3 regions of the Paenibacillus sp. WC2504 genome follow, and region 1 is predicted to be linked to each of the others. Evidence: riboswitches for the same ligand, from Rfam matches in the RefSeq annotation. Region 1 holds a riboswitch; each other region holds the start of a gene.
The links. Region 1 has a riboswitch for cyclic di-AMP ahead of ACUN27_RS32265 (CAP domain-containing protein). Riboswitches for the same ligand answer to the same signal wherever they lie in the genome.
Positions count from the first base shown of each region.

Region 2: linked by a shared signal. The riboswitch ahead of ACUN27_RS01935 (C40 family peptidase) and the one ahead of ACUN27_RS32265 (CAP domain-containing protein) in region 1 are both predicted to bind cyclic di-AMP.
Region 3: linked by a shared signal. The riboswitch ahead of ACUN27_RS03295 (APC family permease) and the one ahead of ACUN27_RS32265 (CAP domain-containing protein) in region 1 are both predicted to bind cyclic di-AMP.

Region 1 covers NZ_JBQZFH010000001.1:7,117,033-7,121,592, forward strand. The annotation lists gene ACUN27_RS32255 (hypothetical protein) at 1-163, shown strand, start outside; gene ACUN27_RS32260 (GerAB/ArcD/ProY family transporter) at 180-1,256, shown strand; gene ACUN27_RS32265 (CAP domain-containing protein) at 1,319-2,014, opposite strand; cyclic di-AMP (ydaO/yuaA leader) riboswitch at 2,019-2,154, opposite strand; gene ACUN27_RS32270 (alpha/beta-type small acid-soluble spore protein) at 2,334-2,564, shown strand; gene ACUN27_RS32275 (ATP-dependent DNA ligase) at 2,626-3,456, opposite strand; gene ACUN27_RS32280 (hypothetical protein) at 3,654-3,830, shown strand; gene ACUN27_RS32285 (extracellular solute-binding protein) at 3,905-4,560, opposite strand, start outside.
Region 2 covers NZ_JBQZFH010000001.1:426,498-431,057, reverse strand. The annotation lists gene ACUN27_RS01945 (M1 family metallopeptidase) at 1-634, shown strand, start outside; gene ACUN27_RS01940 (hypothetical protein) at 692-1,510, shown strand; cyclic di-AMP (ydaO/yuaA leader) riboswitch at 1,679-1,817, shown strand; gene ACUN27_RS01935 (C40 family peptidase) at 1,821-2,294, shown strand; guanidine-I (ykkC/yxkD leader) riboswitch at 2,424-2,526, shown strand; gene sugE (quaternary ammonium compound efflux SMR transporter SugE) at 2,618-2,938, shown strand; gene ACUN27_RS01925 (methyltransferase domain-containing protein) at 2,975-3,868, opposite strand; gene ACUN27_RS01920 (hypothetical protein) at 4,046-4,560, shown strand, end outside.
Region 3 covers NZ_JBQZFH010000001.1:703,197-707,756, forward strand. The annotation lists gene ACUN27_RS03285 (EcsC family protein) at 1-455, shown strand, start outside; gene ACUN27_RS03290 (NAD(P)/FAD-dependent oxidoreductase) at 1,023-2,252, shown strand; cyclic di-AMP (ydaO/yuaA leader) riboswitch at 2,438-2,598, shown strand; gene ACUN27_RS03295 (APC family permease) at 2,696-4,531, shown strand.

The sequences.
Region 1 (4,560 bases):
TCGCTTGAAAAACAGGCCGACCAAAGAGAAAGCGGCTTATCTCTCTATTTTAACCTTATGCTGGATTCTAGCGATCGCTTTAGTTATGAATCCGGGAATGCCAGGTCCGACGCAGTTGGTAAATTACATTTTCTACCCTCTTGGTAAACTTTTAGATCATTAAAGGAGCACTTACGGACATGCAGATTGGCGGGAAACAATTATTCTGGATGATATTGACCATGCAGCTGGGGATGACCATTTTACTGACAATAAATCCATCTATCCAAACTGCGAAGCAAGATGCCTGGCTTTCAACCGTTTGCGCAACCGGAATAGGTGCAGGGGTCGCTTATGTTTGCTCACGGTTGAGTCTATATCATCCAGGACAAACCATCGTTGAATTTTCAAAGAGATTATTTGGTCGATACATCGGCTATACGGTTACGGTGGTGTATTTCATCTACTGGTACAGCGTGCTTGCTATCATTATAAGGCAGTACGCAGAGTTCATCGTTGCGACTATTCTGCCCAAAACTCCAATCCTTGTCCCGATGCTAGGCATGCTCCTCGTTGCGATTTATGTAACTTTCTCGGGGATAGAGGTTATCGCGAGATGTTGCGAAATCTTAGGACCTTTAACCCTTCTTGGGATTGCTATTCCTCTCTTGCTGAGCCTAAAAAATGTCCATATTAACAATATCCTTCCCTTCTATGTGGATACCGGTGCGATGACAATCTTAAAAGGAGCGCTGCCGACTTCAACGTTTCTTGGAGACTGCATCCTTCTGCTCGTCATCATGGGCTTTCTATCAAAGCCTCAAGATGGGGTGAAACCAGCCATACTCGGGGTTGCTGCTGCTGGTCTGTTAACAAGCATTTCGACTTTCTTAATCCTTTCCGTATTTGGACACATCGCCCCTTCGGGCCAAACCTATCCTTATTTTAATTTGATTCGTTATATTTCCTATTTCGACTTTTTTCAAAACCTGGATTCCTTTGTTATCGCCATCTGGATTATTAGTGTGTTCACTAAAGTATCTCTCTACTTTTTCGTGTGTACATATGGAACAGCTCAAAGTTTCGGCCTTAAAAAATGGCGACGTATGATTTGGTTCGTAGCACCGGTTATCGCGCTGCTTACCTTGATCCCTCGGGACTTTATCGATAGTTCCGTGTTATTTCCACAAAAAATCGCGATTCCTTATTTATTACCCCTCCATGGGATCATTCTGCCACTCTTGATGTGGGGAGTTGCCAAGTTGAAATATAAATAAAACCCTTGCGAATTCCCGACTGGGGAATCACAAGGGTTGTTTTTTGGATTCGCTATAGAGCATTAGTTGCTGATAAATTCCTGCACCCATTCTCCGTTATAATAGGCGACGCCAATTTTTGTGTAATTGGGGTTCAAAATATTTTCACGGTGCCCCGTACTGTTCATCCAGGCCTCCATTACGGCCTCTGGTGTAGGTTGTCCTTTAGCAATGTTCTCACCTGCATAGGAATAAGGAATACCATAAGTGCTCATCATATCAAAAGGTGACCCATAGGTCGGCGACGTATGATCAAAATAGTCGTTGTTGTACATATCTTTGGCTTTATCCAACGCCATAGCTGTAAGGGCGCTATCGCTGGTGAGCGCTTGTAGCCCAGCTTTTACACGTTCCTGGTTAACTAATGTAACGACTTGGCTGGCAAAAGCGGATTGCGCAGATGTAGCTGGCGTTGATGGGGCAGCTGGTGTAGATGGAGCAGGCACTGACGGGGCTGGTGTTTGAGAGCCGCCGCTTGTCCCTGTGCTGCCAGGAAAGTTCAACGTCATCCCAGACCAGATCACATTCGGGTTGGCAACCTGAGGGTTAGCCTGAATCAGCGAAGTGAGACTTACGCCATACTTCTGGGAGATCAACCACATGGTATCGTTGTCTGACACCGTGTACGTGGCGGATGCCGCCATGGCTGCGCTGGAACTCATTAGGACGCTTAGTCCAATAGCACCGGTTACGACTAGCTGTTTATAACGTTTTAACATAGAAATCTCTCCTTTTTGCGGCCTGCGAGGTTAGCTGTCGGATTCGGGTCAAAGAGTAATCACCCGGTCGCGTTCATAGCGACTTCACCCCAAAGATTGGGTCCCCCGTGCTTTCAAAGAAGCTTCGGCCTTCTAAGTTTTTTGACCATAATCGATCTTTCCGATTGTAACACGGGGTTTTTCCGAAAACATGCCGCAAAATTTTCCAACGTTTTATGAAAGCGTAATCATCGGGCCACAAAAAATTTTCCAACAACCATGAATAAAAAACCATAACTTCCACAAAATACTCATACACCAAATAAAGGAGTGAATCCAAATGGCTAGCAGTAGAAGCAATACATTACTTGTGCAACAAGCAAAATCAGCTCTTGAGCAAATGAAATACGAGGTCGCTCAGGAACTAGGTATTCAGATTCCTCAGGACGGGTATTATGGCTACATGGCTACTCGTGATACCGGCGCAATCGGCGGACACATTACGAGAAGATTGATTCAAATCGCTGAGCAGCAGCTAAGCGGCAGCACCGGTAACTTTAGACGCATGTAACAACAGCATGTACAGAGAAAAGACTGCACCACCACTTCCTCCTTGGTGATCCAGTCTTTTTTTACATCACAAATTCCATGAAAACCGGCGAACGAAGCCTTCCGTTTCTCGTCCAATTTTTCGTCTTAATTTTGGCCATTAGCCGCGGTTCCATATAAGCAAAATGATTGTCCTCTTTGTAGACTAAGCGGTGCTTCACGCCATCGAGCGCCTTTTGATGCAGAGGCGTTACCCCGGTCTCAATCACCCCAACCGGAATCTTCAAACCATTCGCTGAATCAATGGACGCCAGCAAAGCAAAATTATTTTTCCTATAACCAGAAATATAAACATCTGCATAAGTCCAGTTAATCACTTTTTGCCATTGCCTGGAGCGTTTGTTGCTCTCGTACTTGAAATTTTCTTTTTTCGACTTCAAAATGATGCCCTCAAGCCCATCCTGCCGGATTTTCTCAAAATAATCCTCCGCTTTACCCTCGTAAACCTTCACCCTTTTGTACCTGTCATTCTCGATGAAAGCTTGCTCCAACAGCTCCTTGCGTTTAAGCAAGGGTAATTCAGTGACATCAATTCCCTTGTATTTTAGGATATCAAATGCAAAAAATACTACAGGCGATAAGTCTGTCGGATTTAAAAATCTAGCTGACATCGCTTCAAAGTCCGGTTTACCTTGATCATCCAAAATAACCAATTCACCGTCAAGGATCGTTCCCTCGGGAATCGGGCATTGGAACAGCTCAGGAAATTTATGCGTAACCAATTGCTTGTCTTTCGTATATACATAGAGTTTGTCCAAATTAGAAAGAATGCACCTAAAACCGTCAAACTTAAGTTCTGCAATATGATGTTTGCTGTTATAAGGTCTATTATCTTTGGCGTCTTGCAAAAGCATAGGAGAAATGAACATATGATATCACCCTAAGTTAGATAATACTGTACAGTGATTCATCTGCCTATAGGGACTTGAAGGAAATCGAGGGCTACCCGCTCCAGTTTCGACAAAACAAGTGCAATCCCTCTCTACAAAGCGACAATCAAATTCGCAGATCCCGTTTATAATGGAGATAGATGAATGGGAGGGATGTTCGCATGGACAAGCTATTTATCAAAAGACTGCATACGTTAAACCGTCGCGACGAACTTAGATCAATGCTGCTGCTTGAAGGTATCAAAGCCACACTCAAACGGAAAAAGGAACTCGGCTTATTTTATAGATTGTTCAAGAAAACGAAGAAGAAACCGATGGTTGCTAAAGGATGGAATTAAACTGTCATACGCATAAGAGGCGGTCCTTAAAGTAGATCTCTCTACCTTAGGGCCGCCTCTGCTATTTTGCTGCCTTACTTGCCGCTCTTCGCGTATTGCGCGCTGAACTCTTCAATGACTTTATCGCCGCCGGCTTTTCTCCACTGCTCGATAGCTTGCTTCCAGCCTGCTTCATCGATTTTACCCAAGATATACTTCGTACGGGCGTCGTCAATGATCGGCTTCAGCTCGCTGCCTTTGGTCGTTTGTGTCTCGGAAACGAGCGGATTCGTCGGGTTATTGACCGCGATAGCCTCGTTCTCTTTAATCATTTTGCCGTATTTCTCCATGAGCGGTGTTTCTTTCCCCGTCGTTTTTGCCGTATACTTGGCGATTTGAAGCTGCAGATAACTGGAGCCTACTTCGGTGTCCTGCAGCTTTTGGTCAATAAATACCGGCTTGCCGTCTTCGATCTTATAGTGTTTGCCTTCGATGCCCCAGCCCAGCAAATCCAACATCTTCTGATCGGAAATTTTATCAAAGAAGCCTAGAATTTGTTTTAACTCCGCCTCGGTTTTCACACTTGATTTCGGGAACATAAACACACTGTTATAGCCTACGCCGCCCGGCAACCTCTCGCCTTTAGGCCCTTTTATTCGGGAGACAACATCTATATCTGCGCCAGGGAACGTTTTGGAAAGCGATGCCTGATAACCCGCTCCGTCAATCATATTCGAAATCACCGCTCCAG
Region 2 (4,560 bases), 6.7 Mb from region 1:
TACTTCTCCGAATGCCCTGCGGCAAAACGCATGGGCCTATACCGGACATGATCAATACGCAGAAAATGTGTATACCAGAGGCAAACTCGTGCTGAAAGCCATCGAGAAACAGGTCGGCACCAAGACCATGGATCGTATCATGCGGACTTATTTTCAAAAATGGCAATTCAAGCATCCTTCTACCAAAGACTTTCAAAATGTGGTCGAGGATGTAACGAAAACGAAGTGGGACGACTTCTTCAATGAATATGTCTACGGCTCAATGATGGTTGATTATACGGTTGAAAGCATCCATGTGAAAGCCACTGGCAGCAAAGGAGCCGGCCCTTACGAGAGCACGGTCCTCATCTCCAAGCGTGGAGGCAATTCGCCCGAAGTGCCGATTCAGTTCCATTTCGCCGACGGTACGATGCTCGACAAAACGTGGGACGGCAAAGAGAGCAGCATTGAGTACAAACTAACCCACACGACGCCTATTGACTGGGTTCGTATCGACCCGAACTACTCGCTCATTCTTGAGAACAAGCATATTAATAACTTTATGCAAGCAGAAGTGGACACCAAGTGGAAACTCCGCCTGAATCTCGGCATTATCCAATTCCTGCAAGCTATTTTCGGGTGGGTAGCCTGGTAGGCGCCCACTCTACAAGGCAAGTTTGCCTTCAGAAAACAACGCTTAGGAGGGACACCGGTGACAACCTATCTCAAATCCGGCTTCAGGGCGGCTCTACGGCAACCCTTCGCTACGATTGTCTTGTTCATCTACCAAATGTGCTGGGGGATGCTCCTATATAAGCTTGTACAAGGGGTGTTAGTTCCCCTCATGCACCGGTTTCCCGGCGGCGATCAGCCGAAGCAAGCGCTCCAGCTTTTTCTGGCCGAAAGTCAGTTTCAGTTATTCAAAACGGATCTTAGCCACTCTTACTTGTGGTGGCTGGCCGGCCTGCTCCTGGCGCGCATGTTCCTTAGCCCGATGCTGAACGGCGGTGTCTATTATTCGCTCACCCATTCCGATCAAAATGCCGGCTACCGCTTCGTCCGCGGCATCAAGGAACTCACGCTCCCCTTCTTTGCCGTGTATTTGATTCGAATCGCCTTATCTCTGCTGCCGCTCATCTGGGTGCTGCCCAAAGTGCAGAAGGTGTTCGCTCACAGCACATCTTATGAACAGGCTTCCCTCGATTTACTGCCTTGGCTGCTGGGCATGCTGGTGTACGGTTTTCTGCTGCATCTGCTCTTCATGTATGTGCAGTTCGCCATTGCCGCACGTCTCGGCATTATATCCACAGTCCTAACGTTCATGCGGTACTCGCTTCCGATTATCGGCCTTTCTCTGATACTTTTACTGAGCTCAGGACTTTTGGCAGGGATCACGGTCACAACGACCTATATCTGGGCAGGTCTGGTAGCGCTAATCATTTATCAACTTTTCCCGCTTTTCCATATTTTCATGCAGATGTGGTCCATTACGTCGCAATTCCAGCTTCTTTCCGCCAAATTAAGTCGTTAAAAAGCAATAAATAAAACCATAAATGGTTTAGATTTGTTCAACCCCCTTGCAAAAGGGGGTTTTTTTGTCTGTAAAGCGAACCTTTACACATTTTTTCAGACCCAATTGCACGAAAAAGGAGGAATTTCGATGTTTATGACGAATTTAAGGGACTAGCATTAAAAAACCAAATATTTCATGCCGAATTCCTCATTTCTTGGGGAAACGGGGGAACCATACCGGGTGAATTGATCTTGCAAGACAGGGATCATAGGGAACCTTCAACCGAACCCTCCAGCTAACCTCGTAGGCACCGGAAGGAGACAAGCAGTTGAAAAAGGTTGTTGCTCTTCTTTTTAGTCTTGTTTTGTTTTTGAGTGTAGCTTTAGGGAGTGTGTCTGCGTCAGAATCCACATTGGACTCAACGGTTGACGAATTGATTGGAGTACCGTACCGCGATGCGGGAACGACAACAAGAGGCTTTGATTGCTCTGGTTTCACCGCGTACGTGTTCAACAAATTCGGCATTGACCTTCCTCATAGTTCAGCAGCTCAAAATAAAGAGGGCTACTGGATCGACAAAAGTGATCTTCGTAAAGGTGATCTTGTGTTCTTCGACACAGGAGGCAAAGGCATTTCTCACGTAGGCATCTACTTGGGTAACGGTGAATTTATTCATTCCGCATCCAATGAAGGCATCGTGAAAAACAAGCTGAGCGAATCCTATTATGCGAAAAGGTATGTATCCGCTAGACGTGTTCTGTGGGATGATATCTACAATCAACTAACTGCTGAATCCAAGTAATTTTCTTGTTCATCATGAATAAAAAGCCCAGACAAGCGTTAGCTCGAATGAGCTGCTTCTCAGGGCTTTTATTCATTTCTTGTGGCTGTTGTAACTTGACATAGCGTGTAAGCCGTCCTATAATTACGGCATCATGTTTCTAGGGTTCCGTGGCGCTGCAGCGCCAGTCTGGTCCGAGAGAAAACACACAGCGAATACGCTGTGATCACGGAGGGGAAAAAGCCCGGGAGTCTTATCGCATTCGCGATATTGCTTCCAGGCTTTTTCTTTTTGCCGCGGTCAGATGGGCATCTTCGCATACTTTCTTAAGGAGTGATTCACAGATGGCATGGCTTTACTTGGTCATTGCAGGTGTTTTTGAAGTAGTTTGGGCGATCTCACTAAAGTTCTCCAACGGTTTTACACGGCTGGTTCCGTCCAGCATCACCATTGTCGGCATGATCATCAGCTTTTATTTTCTGGCGGTGGCTACGAAAACTCTACCTATCGGCACCGCCTACGCGGCTTGGACGGGAATTGGCGCTGTAGGCGCGATTATTATCGGCACCCTATTTCTGAACGAGCCTGTTAGTTTACTGCGTATCCTATTCATGATCCTCATTCTGGTCGGCGTTCTCGGCCTTAAATTCACATCCGGACATTAAGCCAGGAGTTTCCTTCTTTCCTTGGGCCGATGATTCTTAAGCCACGATGTAGCTAACATACCAGAAGGAGCTGCCGACAAATATGCGCAGATGCTCCGACAGCGGCTTAAAGATTTCATTCAACTCTTCGTACGAATAGTAGTTTTTAATAATTTCATGCTTGGAGCCATCGGCCAGCTCCCTTCTTTTATACGTATCTTCGCTATGTTCACTCGTAATCAGCTCGCCGCCTCTTCCCGGGACGTACACATTATCCGCCATAAAAACGCGGGCTCCCCGTCCAAGCCGCTCATGAAATCCTTGCAGAAACGAATCCAGACGATTTTTCGGGATATGCGAAAACCAGAAGTTGGCGATTCCGTAGTCAAAATCCCCTTGTACTTCCGAAAGCCGGTAAGCATCCCCTTCGACGAAAGATGTATTATGCAGCGGCCAAGATTTGGCTGCAGCAATTTGCAGCACCTCCGGTCGAACGTCCATCCCAACGATGTGCTTGGCTGTTTCCGCCATGAACTGCGTCCAATATCCGGTACCGCAGGCCACCTCCAAGACACGGCTCCCCGTAACCTGCCTCTTCACGATATCCGCCAGCATCGCAAGTTCTTGCTGATAGTCCGCATCCTCGCGAGCATAAATCCGTTCATATTCGGCTGCTCGCGCGCCGTAGTAATCCTGCATGCCTTCTTTCTCTTCATTTAAAAGCCGCTGCCTATCCTTCACTTCGTGAACGATCCGTTGTTTAGCTGCCAATAAGTCGGCAAAAATAGCTCCGCCCTGCGAAGCATAATTCGCAAGTAGACCGTGCGTCGCCATCACAATAAGCTGTGTCATCGACAAGCCCGTTTCCTCAGCCATGCGCTCCAGATCGGTCTTCACCTTTTCAGGCAAGTAGACGGAAAGTCTTTTGGTCTTATCATTCTTATCGTCCATTGGGAGATTCCTCCTTTGTGTTTTTATTATGTTAACATATATTATATGTCATTAAAACATATTAATTGTACTTTTTTATGTGAGTAGAGAATTTAGGCTGCATGAAGAAGGCGACACCGGCCACTCACCCTCGCAAATCGCTCTAGTAAACATAGAATACAAAGAAAGTATATTCATATGTTGATAGGAGATGGAGAAATGATTCCCAAACAACGAATGGCTGGAAAACCGAGCAAAATTGTTCGGCTCCCCAAGAGCGCAGGCCTGCCCAGAAGCAAAGCCATGCTGATGTACCGTACGCAGCTTAGAAAATACCATAAGCCCGGTTCGGGTCGCTTTCTAAGTCAGCGCACGGTTTCGATCGGCACCGACAACTCGTGGTTCAATGCGCAAATCATTCCCCGCAACCCTGCGTGGGTGCAAGTTGCTAATGCCAACTATGTTTGGTACTCCGGCAATTTGAACAGTGAGAATGCCATCATTTCGACACGTTTCACGCTTTCTGAGCGTAGAGCCATTCTCGGCGCTTCTCTTTTCCTATCTGTCGACAATTATGCCGTTGTCATCATCAATGGCGTGCCGCTCCTCTTTGACGGACCGCAGAACACACCTTCCTTCTACAACCCGGGCCGCACTTTCGACATTCGCCGATTTGTACGGCGCGGACGCAATGACGTCGTTATCATCGCCTT
Region 3 (4,560 bases), 6.4 Mb from region 1:
CGGGAGCGGGAGGAATTCTGCTCGGCCTGGCGGACTTCCCGATTCTGATAGGGATCAAGTTGAAATTTCTGTTCGAGCTTGCGCACGCCTATGGCTACTCCACGAAGGACTATAGAGAGCGTTTGTTTATCCTGTATGTGTTTCAAATCGCGTTCTCTAGTCCAGCGAAAAAACCTGCTCTATTAGACACGATCAAGAATTGGCACGAGGTCGCAAGCGGCTTTCCGCCGTCTGACGCCTATATGGATCAAGTGGATTGGCAGCAGTTGCAGCAGGAATATCGGGACACTATTGATTTCCGTAAAATGCTGCAGCTTGTCCCCGGCATTGGAGCTGTCGTAGGCGCATGGGCGAATTTTGGCCTGCTGGAAGAGTTGGGCGTGGCGGGCATGAACAGCTTTCGCTTGCGTCGGTTAGAGGATAAAACCAGGTTGGAGGCTGAGGGTGAGCAGTGAACGGGTGGATTCCCGTTGGAGAAAATCCAATGAAAGTGCGAATTTCCTTGCTAAAATGCTGGTTTGGTTGGATGAAATCCAATAGGTAGGGGGAAATTGGCATCCTGTGGGCTGTTGCGGCGTGCTTCGTTGGATTTCATCCAACGGAACGCGGAAATCCGGCCTCAAAAAGGAGTTCTCATTGGAATTTATCCAATGAGAAGAGGCGAGGCATCGCCAGCCCGCGGTCCAACTCCTTAGCCCCTCCACGCGCTCGCCACGCCGTTCAATGTCTTGGTCCGCCACGTGCCCGCCACGCGCTCTCGCCCTACGTCCCGCATCCCCTCGCCCCGCGCACTTATGCCGCTGCACCCGCCCCCCATACCACACAGCCTTTTTTGACCAAGCTAGGCAATGTTCCAGTGATTTTTAGGAAAGAGGCACATATACTAATGATGAGCCAAACCATGTGTACGCCCTGAACGAGTATGTGATTTTTTTCACATGACAACCCTGGATGGTTTGGTCGATCTTTTTCACCAACGATGGTAGAGAAAAAAGATGATGTAATCGGAGGAGAGGATTCAGATGAGTAGACCGAAGGTGGTTATTCTGGGAGCTGGGTACGGTGGGCTTGTAACGGCAATAAGGCTGCAGAAGCTGATCAAAGCAGATGAAGTGGCGGTCACGCTGGTGAACAAACACGACTATCACTACATGACGACACATCTGCATATGCCGGCAGCCGGCACTGATCATCATGAGAATGCGCGTGTAGCAATTAAGGATCTGATCGATGAGCGGAAAATTCATTTTATCAAAGCAACGGTTCAGCAGATCGTACCTGAGGAAAAAAAGGTGGTTCTGACGGACGAAGTCCTCACCTACGACTACTTGGTCGTGGGGCTTGGGAGTGAGACGGAAACCTTCGGCATTCCGGGATTGCGCGAGTATGCGATGACAATTAACAGCATTAACAGTGTTCGCTTCATTCGTCAGCATACACAGTATATGTTCGCTAAATATAAATTGGATTCCAAGCATAAGGAATATTTGACAATCGTTGTTGGAGGCGCTGGTTTTACAGGCACGGAGTTTGTTGGGGAGCTGGCTGACCGAATTCCTGATCTTTGCCACATGTTTGACGTCGATCCTTCCCTTGTTCAGATCATCAATATCGAAGCATCGCCTACTGCTTTGCCGCCAGGATTGCCGAATGACCTCGTGGAATACGGCATGGACGTGATGCGCCGCAAAGGGGTTCAATATAAATTATCTACCGCCATCAAGGCATGCGAGCCCGGCGGCGTGCTGTTGGGAGACGGCCAATTCATACCTGCCGGCACGGTCATTTGGTCGGGAGGTGTTCGTGGGAATTCCTTGCTGCAAGATGCGGGCTTCCACGTCCAACGCGGCAGGGTCAAAGTGGATGACTACTTGCGTTCCTTGCAGTTTCCCGATGTTTTTATTACGGGTGATTGCTCGATTGTCATGAGCCCGGAAGGCACGCCATACCCCGCCAATGCCCAAATCGCCGTCCAACAAGGTTGTAATACGGCAAAAAATTTATACTATTCACTGAGTGGAAAGCCATTACGACCTTTTGCCTACGATTACAAAGGCACGGTCGCCTCGCTTGGTCGCGGAGAAGCAATTGGTATCCTGAAGGTCAAAAAAGTGAAAGGCAGGCTGGCCGCATTCCTCAAAAAAATAATCGATGCCCGCTATTTATTTCTCATTGGCGGTATCCCACTCATCTTCAAAAAGATGATTTTTAAGCAAAAACAAGCCACAAGGAAGCGTCATGTGAGAAATTAATTTTGCTGAAATACCCGAAAATCTAATGAATCAGACAATAAGCTAGTAAAACAGAGATACTGAAAGGATTACATCATTGTAAGCGGATTATCAAATGAATGCGGGGAGGGAATAATCTTTTTTAAGATTATTCTCTCCTTTACTATGAGCCAATAAGAGAGTAGTATCAACTCGTACGTTAACAGTTGAATATTTCGCTTAATTTTCTAATTAGAAAAGCGGGGGAACCATAGGTTTCAACGGGGTGAGTAAGGTGTGTCTTGTCGCATGCGGCAGCTACCTTTAGGGCAGATTTCTCGCAGCCCGAACCCGTCAGCTAACCTCGTAAGCGGTCGTGAGAAAGGAGAACATGTGGCTAAGCACAAGGTCTATCCTTGTGTTTTTTTGCGCCTAAAAAAGGGAAATCAAGCTGAAAACTAGGTTATTTGGAGGAATTTCACAGCATGACAAGTGACTCATTGAAAAAGATTGTATTCGGCAAACCGCTGAAATCAGCGGAGCTGGAATCTGAGAAAATGCAGGTATGGAAGGCTCTGCCCATCCTGTCTTCAGATGCCCTGTCTTCGGTAGCCTATGGCACGGAGCAAATTTTGCTAGAGCTTGCAACTGTTGGGGTTGCTGCTTTTGCTTTCTCATTGCCGATTGCAATCTCGATTATTGCTTTAATCATGCTTCTTGTTTTAAGTTATCGCCAAGTGATTGAGGCCTATCCAATGGGCGGCGGAGCTTACATGGTGGCCAAGGAAAATTTGGGCATGATGTCGGGAAGGCTCACCGGAGTTTCACTGCTGATTGATTACACGTTAACCGTTGCGGTTTCGATTTCAGCAGGCGTGCAGGCGATAACGTCGGCATTCCCGGTTACAGTGCCTTATATTGTCCCCATAGCCTTAGTGCTTGTCTGGTTGATGGTTTGGCTGAATTTGCGGGGCACTTCTGAATCCGGAACGGTGTTCGCGATTCCAACGTACTTTTTTATCCTGTGTATTTTACTGCTGATCGGCAAAGGGATCTTCGATATGCTGACAGGATCCATGAATATGCATGAATTCCAAGTTGTTCCCAGCTCGATGACGAGCTCATTGACTTTGTTTGTTATTCTAAAAGCCTTTTCATCCGGCTGCTCGGCCGTGACAGGGATTGAGGCGATATCCGATGCGGTGCCGCATTTCCGTACGCCATCTGTCAAGAATGCCAAGAGAACCCTGGCTTCGCTTGGTACACTATTGGCGATTGTCTTCGGGGGCGTCACCTTGCTGAGCTTGGGTTATGGAATTGCACCTGACCCGCATGGACATACTTCGGTCTTGTCGATGGTTACGGAGCAAGCGTTTGGCCGTGGCGTCATGTATTATGCCACACAGATTGGCACCATGCTGATTCTAGTATTGGCTGCGAATACGAGCTTCAACGGATTTCCTATTTTGGCATCCATTATGGCTCAGGATAAAAACTTTCCGCGCATGTTCTCGTATCGGGGAGATCGGTTGTCGTTTCACTACGGGATCGTAACGTTAGGTGTTTTGGCAAGTATCTTGCTCGTCATTTTCAAAGGAAAAACCGATGCACTTATTCCACTTTATGCGATTGGCGTCTTTTTATCTTTTACCCTTGCCCAAAGCGGTTTGGTCCGCAAATGGTTCAGAGAACGTCCGGCTGGCTGGATCGGCAAGTTCGTTATTAATGGGTTAGGGGGAATCGTTTCCCTTGCCGTTCTTATTATTTTCTGTATCACCAAATTTAGTGAAGGCGCTTGGATTGTTATTATTGTGACGCCGCTATTGCTTTGGGGAATAACCAAAATCAGCAATCACTATGATGATGTAGCCAAACAACTGCGCATTGATATCACACAAGAACGCGTATGCGTGAAGGAACCTGTAATCATTGTACCTGTTGCGGGCATTCACCGCGTTGTAGCGCAGTCTTTGAACTATGCCAAATCTTTATCTCCCAATGTCATTGCTTTCTACGTCTCGTTTTCGGATGAGGATGAAGAAGCGATGCAGGAGAAGTGGGATAAGTGGGATCCGGGCGTTCGGCTTGTCGTGTTCAAATCCCGTTATCGGACCATTTTGAAGCCGCTGGCTGAGTTTATTGAAAGAGTCGATACCCATGTTTCGGAAAAGCAATCGATCATGGTGATCCTGCCCCAGTTCATGCCGAAAAAATGGTGGCACCGCCTGCTCCACAACCAGTCTGCCGCACGTATTCGCTCGAAGCTGCAAGCCGATAAAGATATCGTCGTTGCGACGGTGCCCTATCATTTGCATGAGTAGAGGTGTACAATAAAGGGGTAAACCGGATG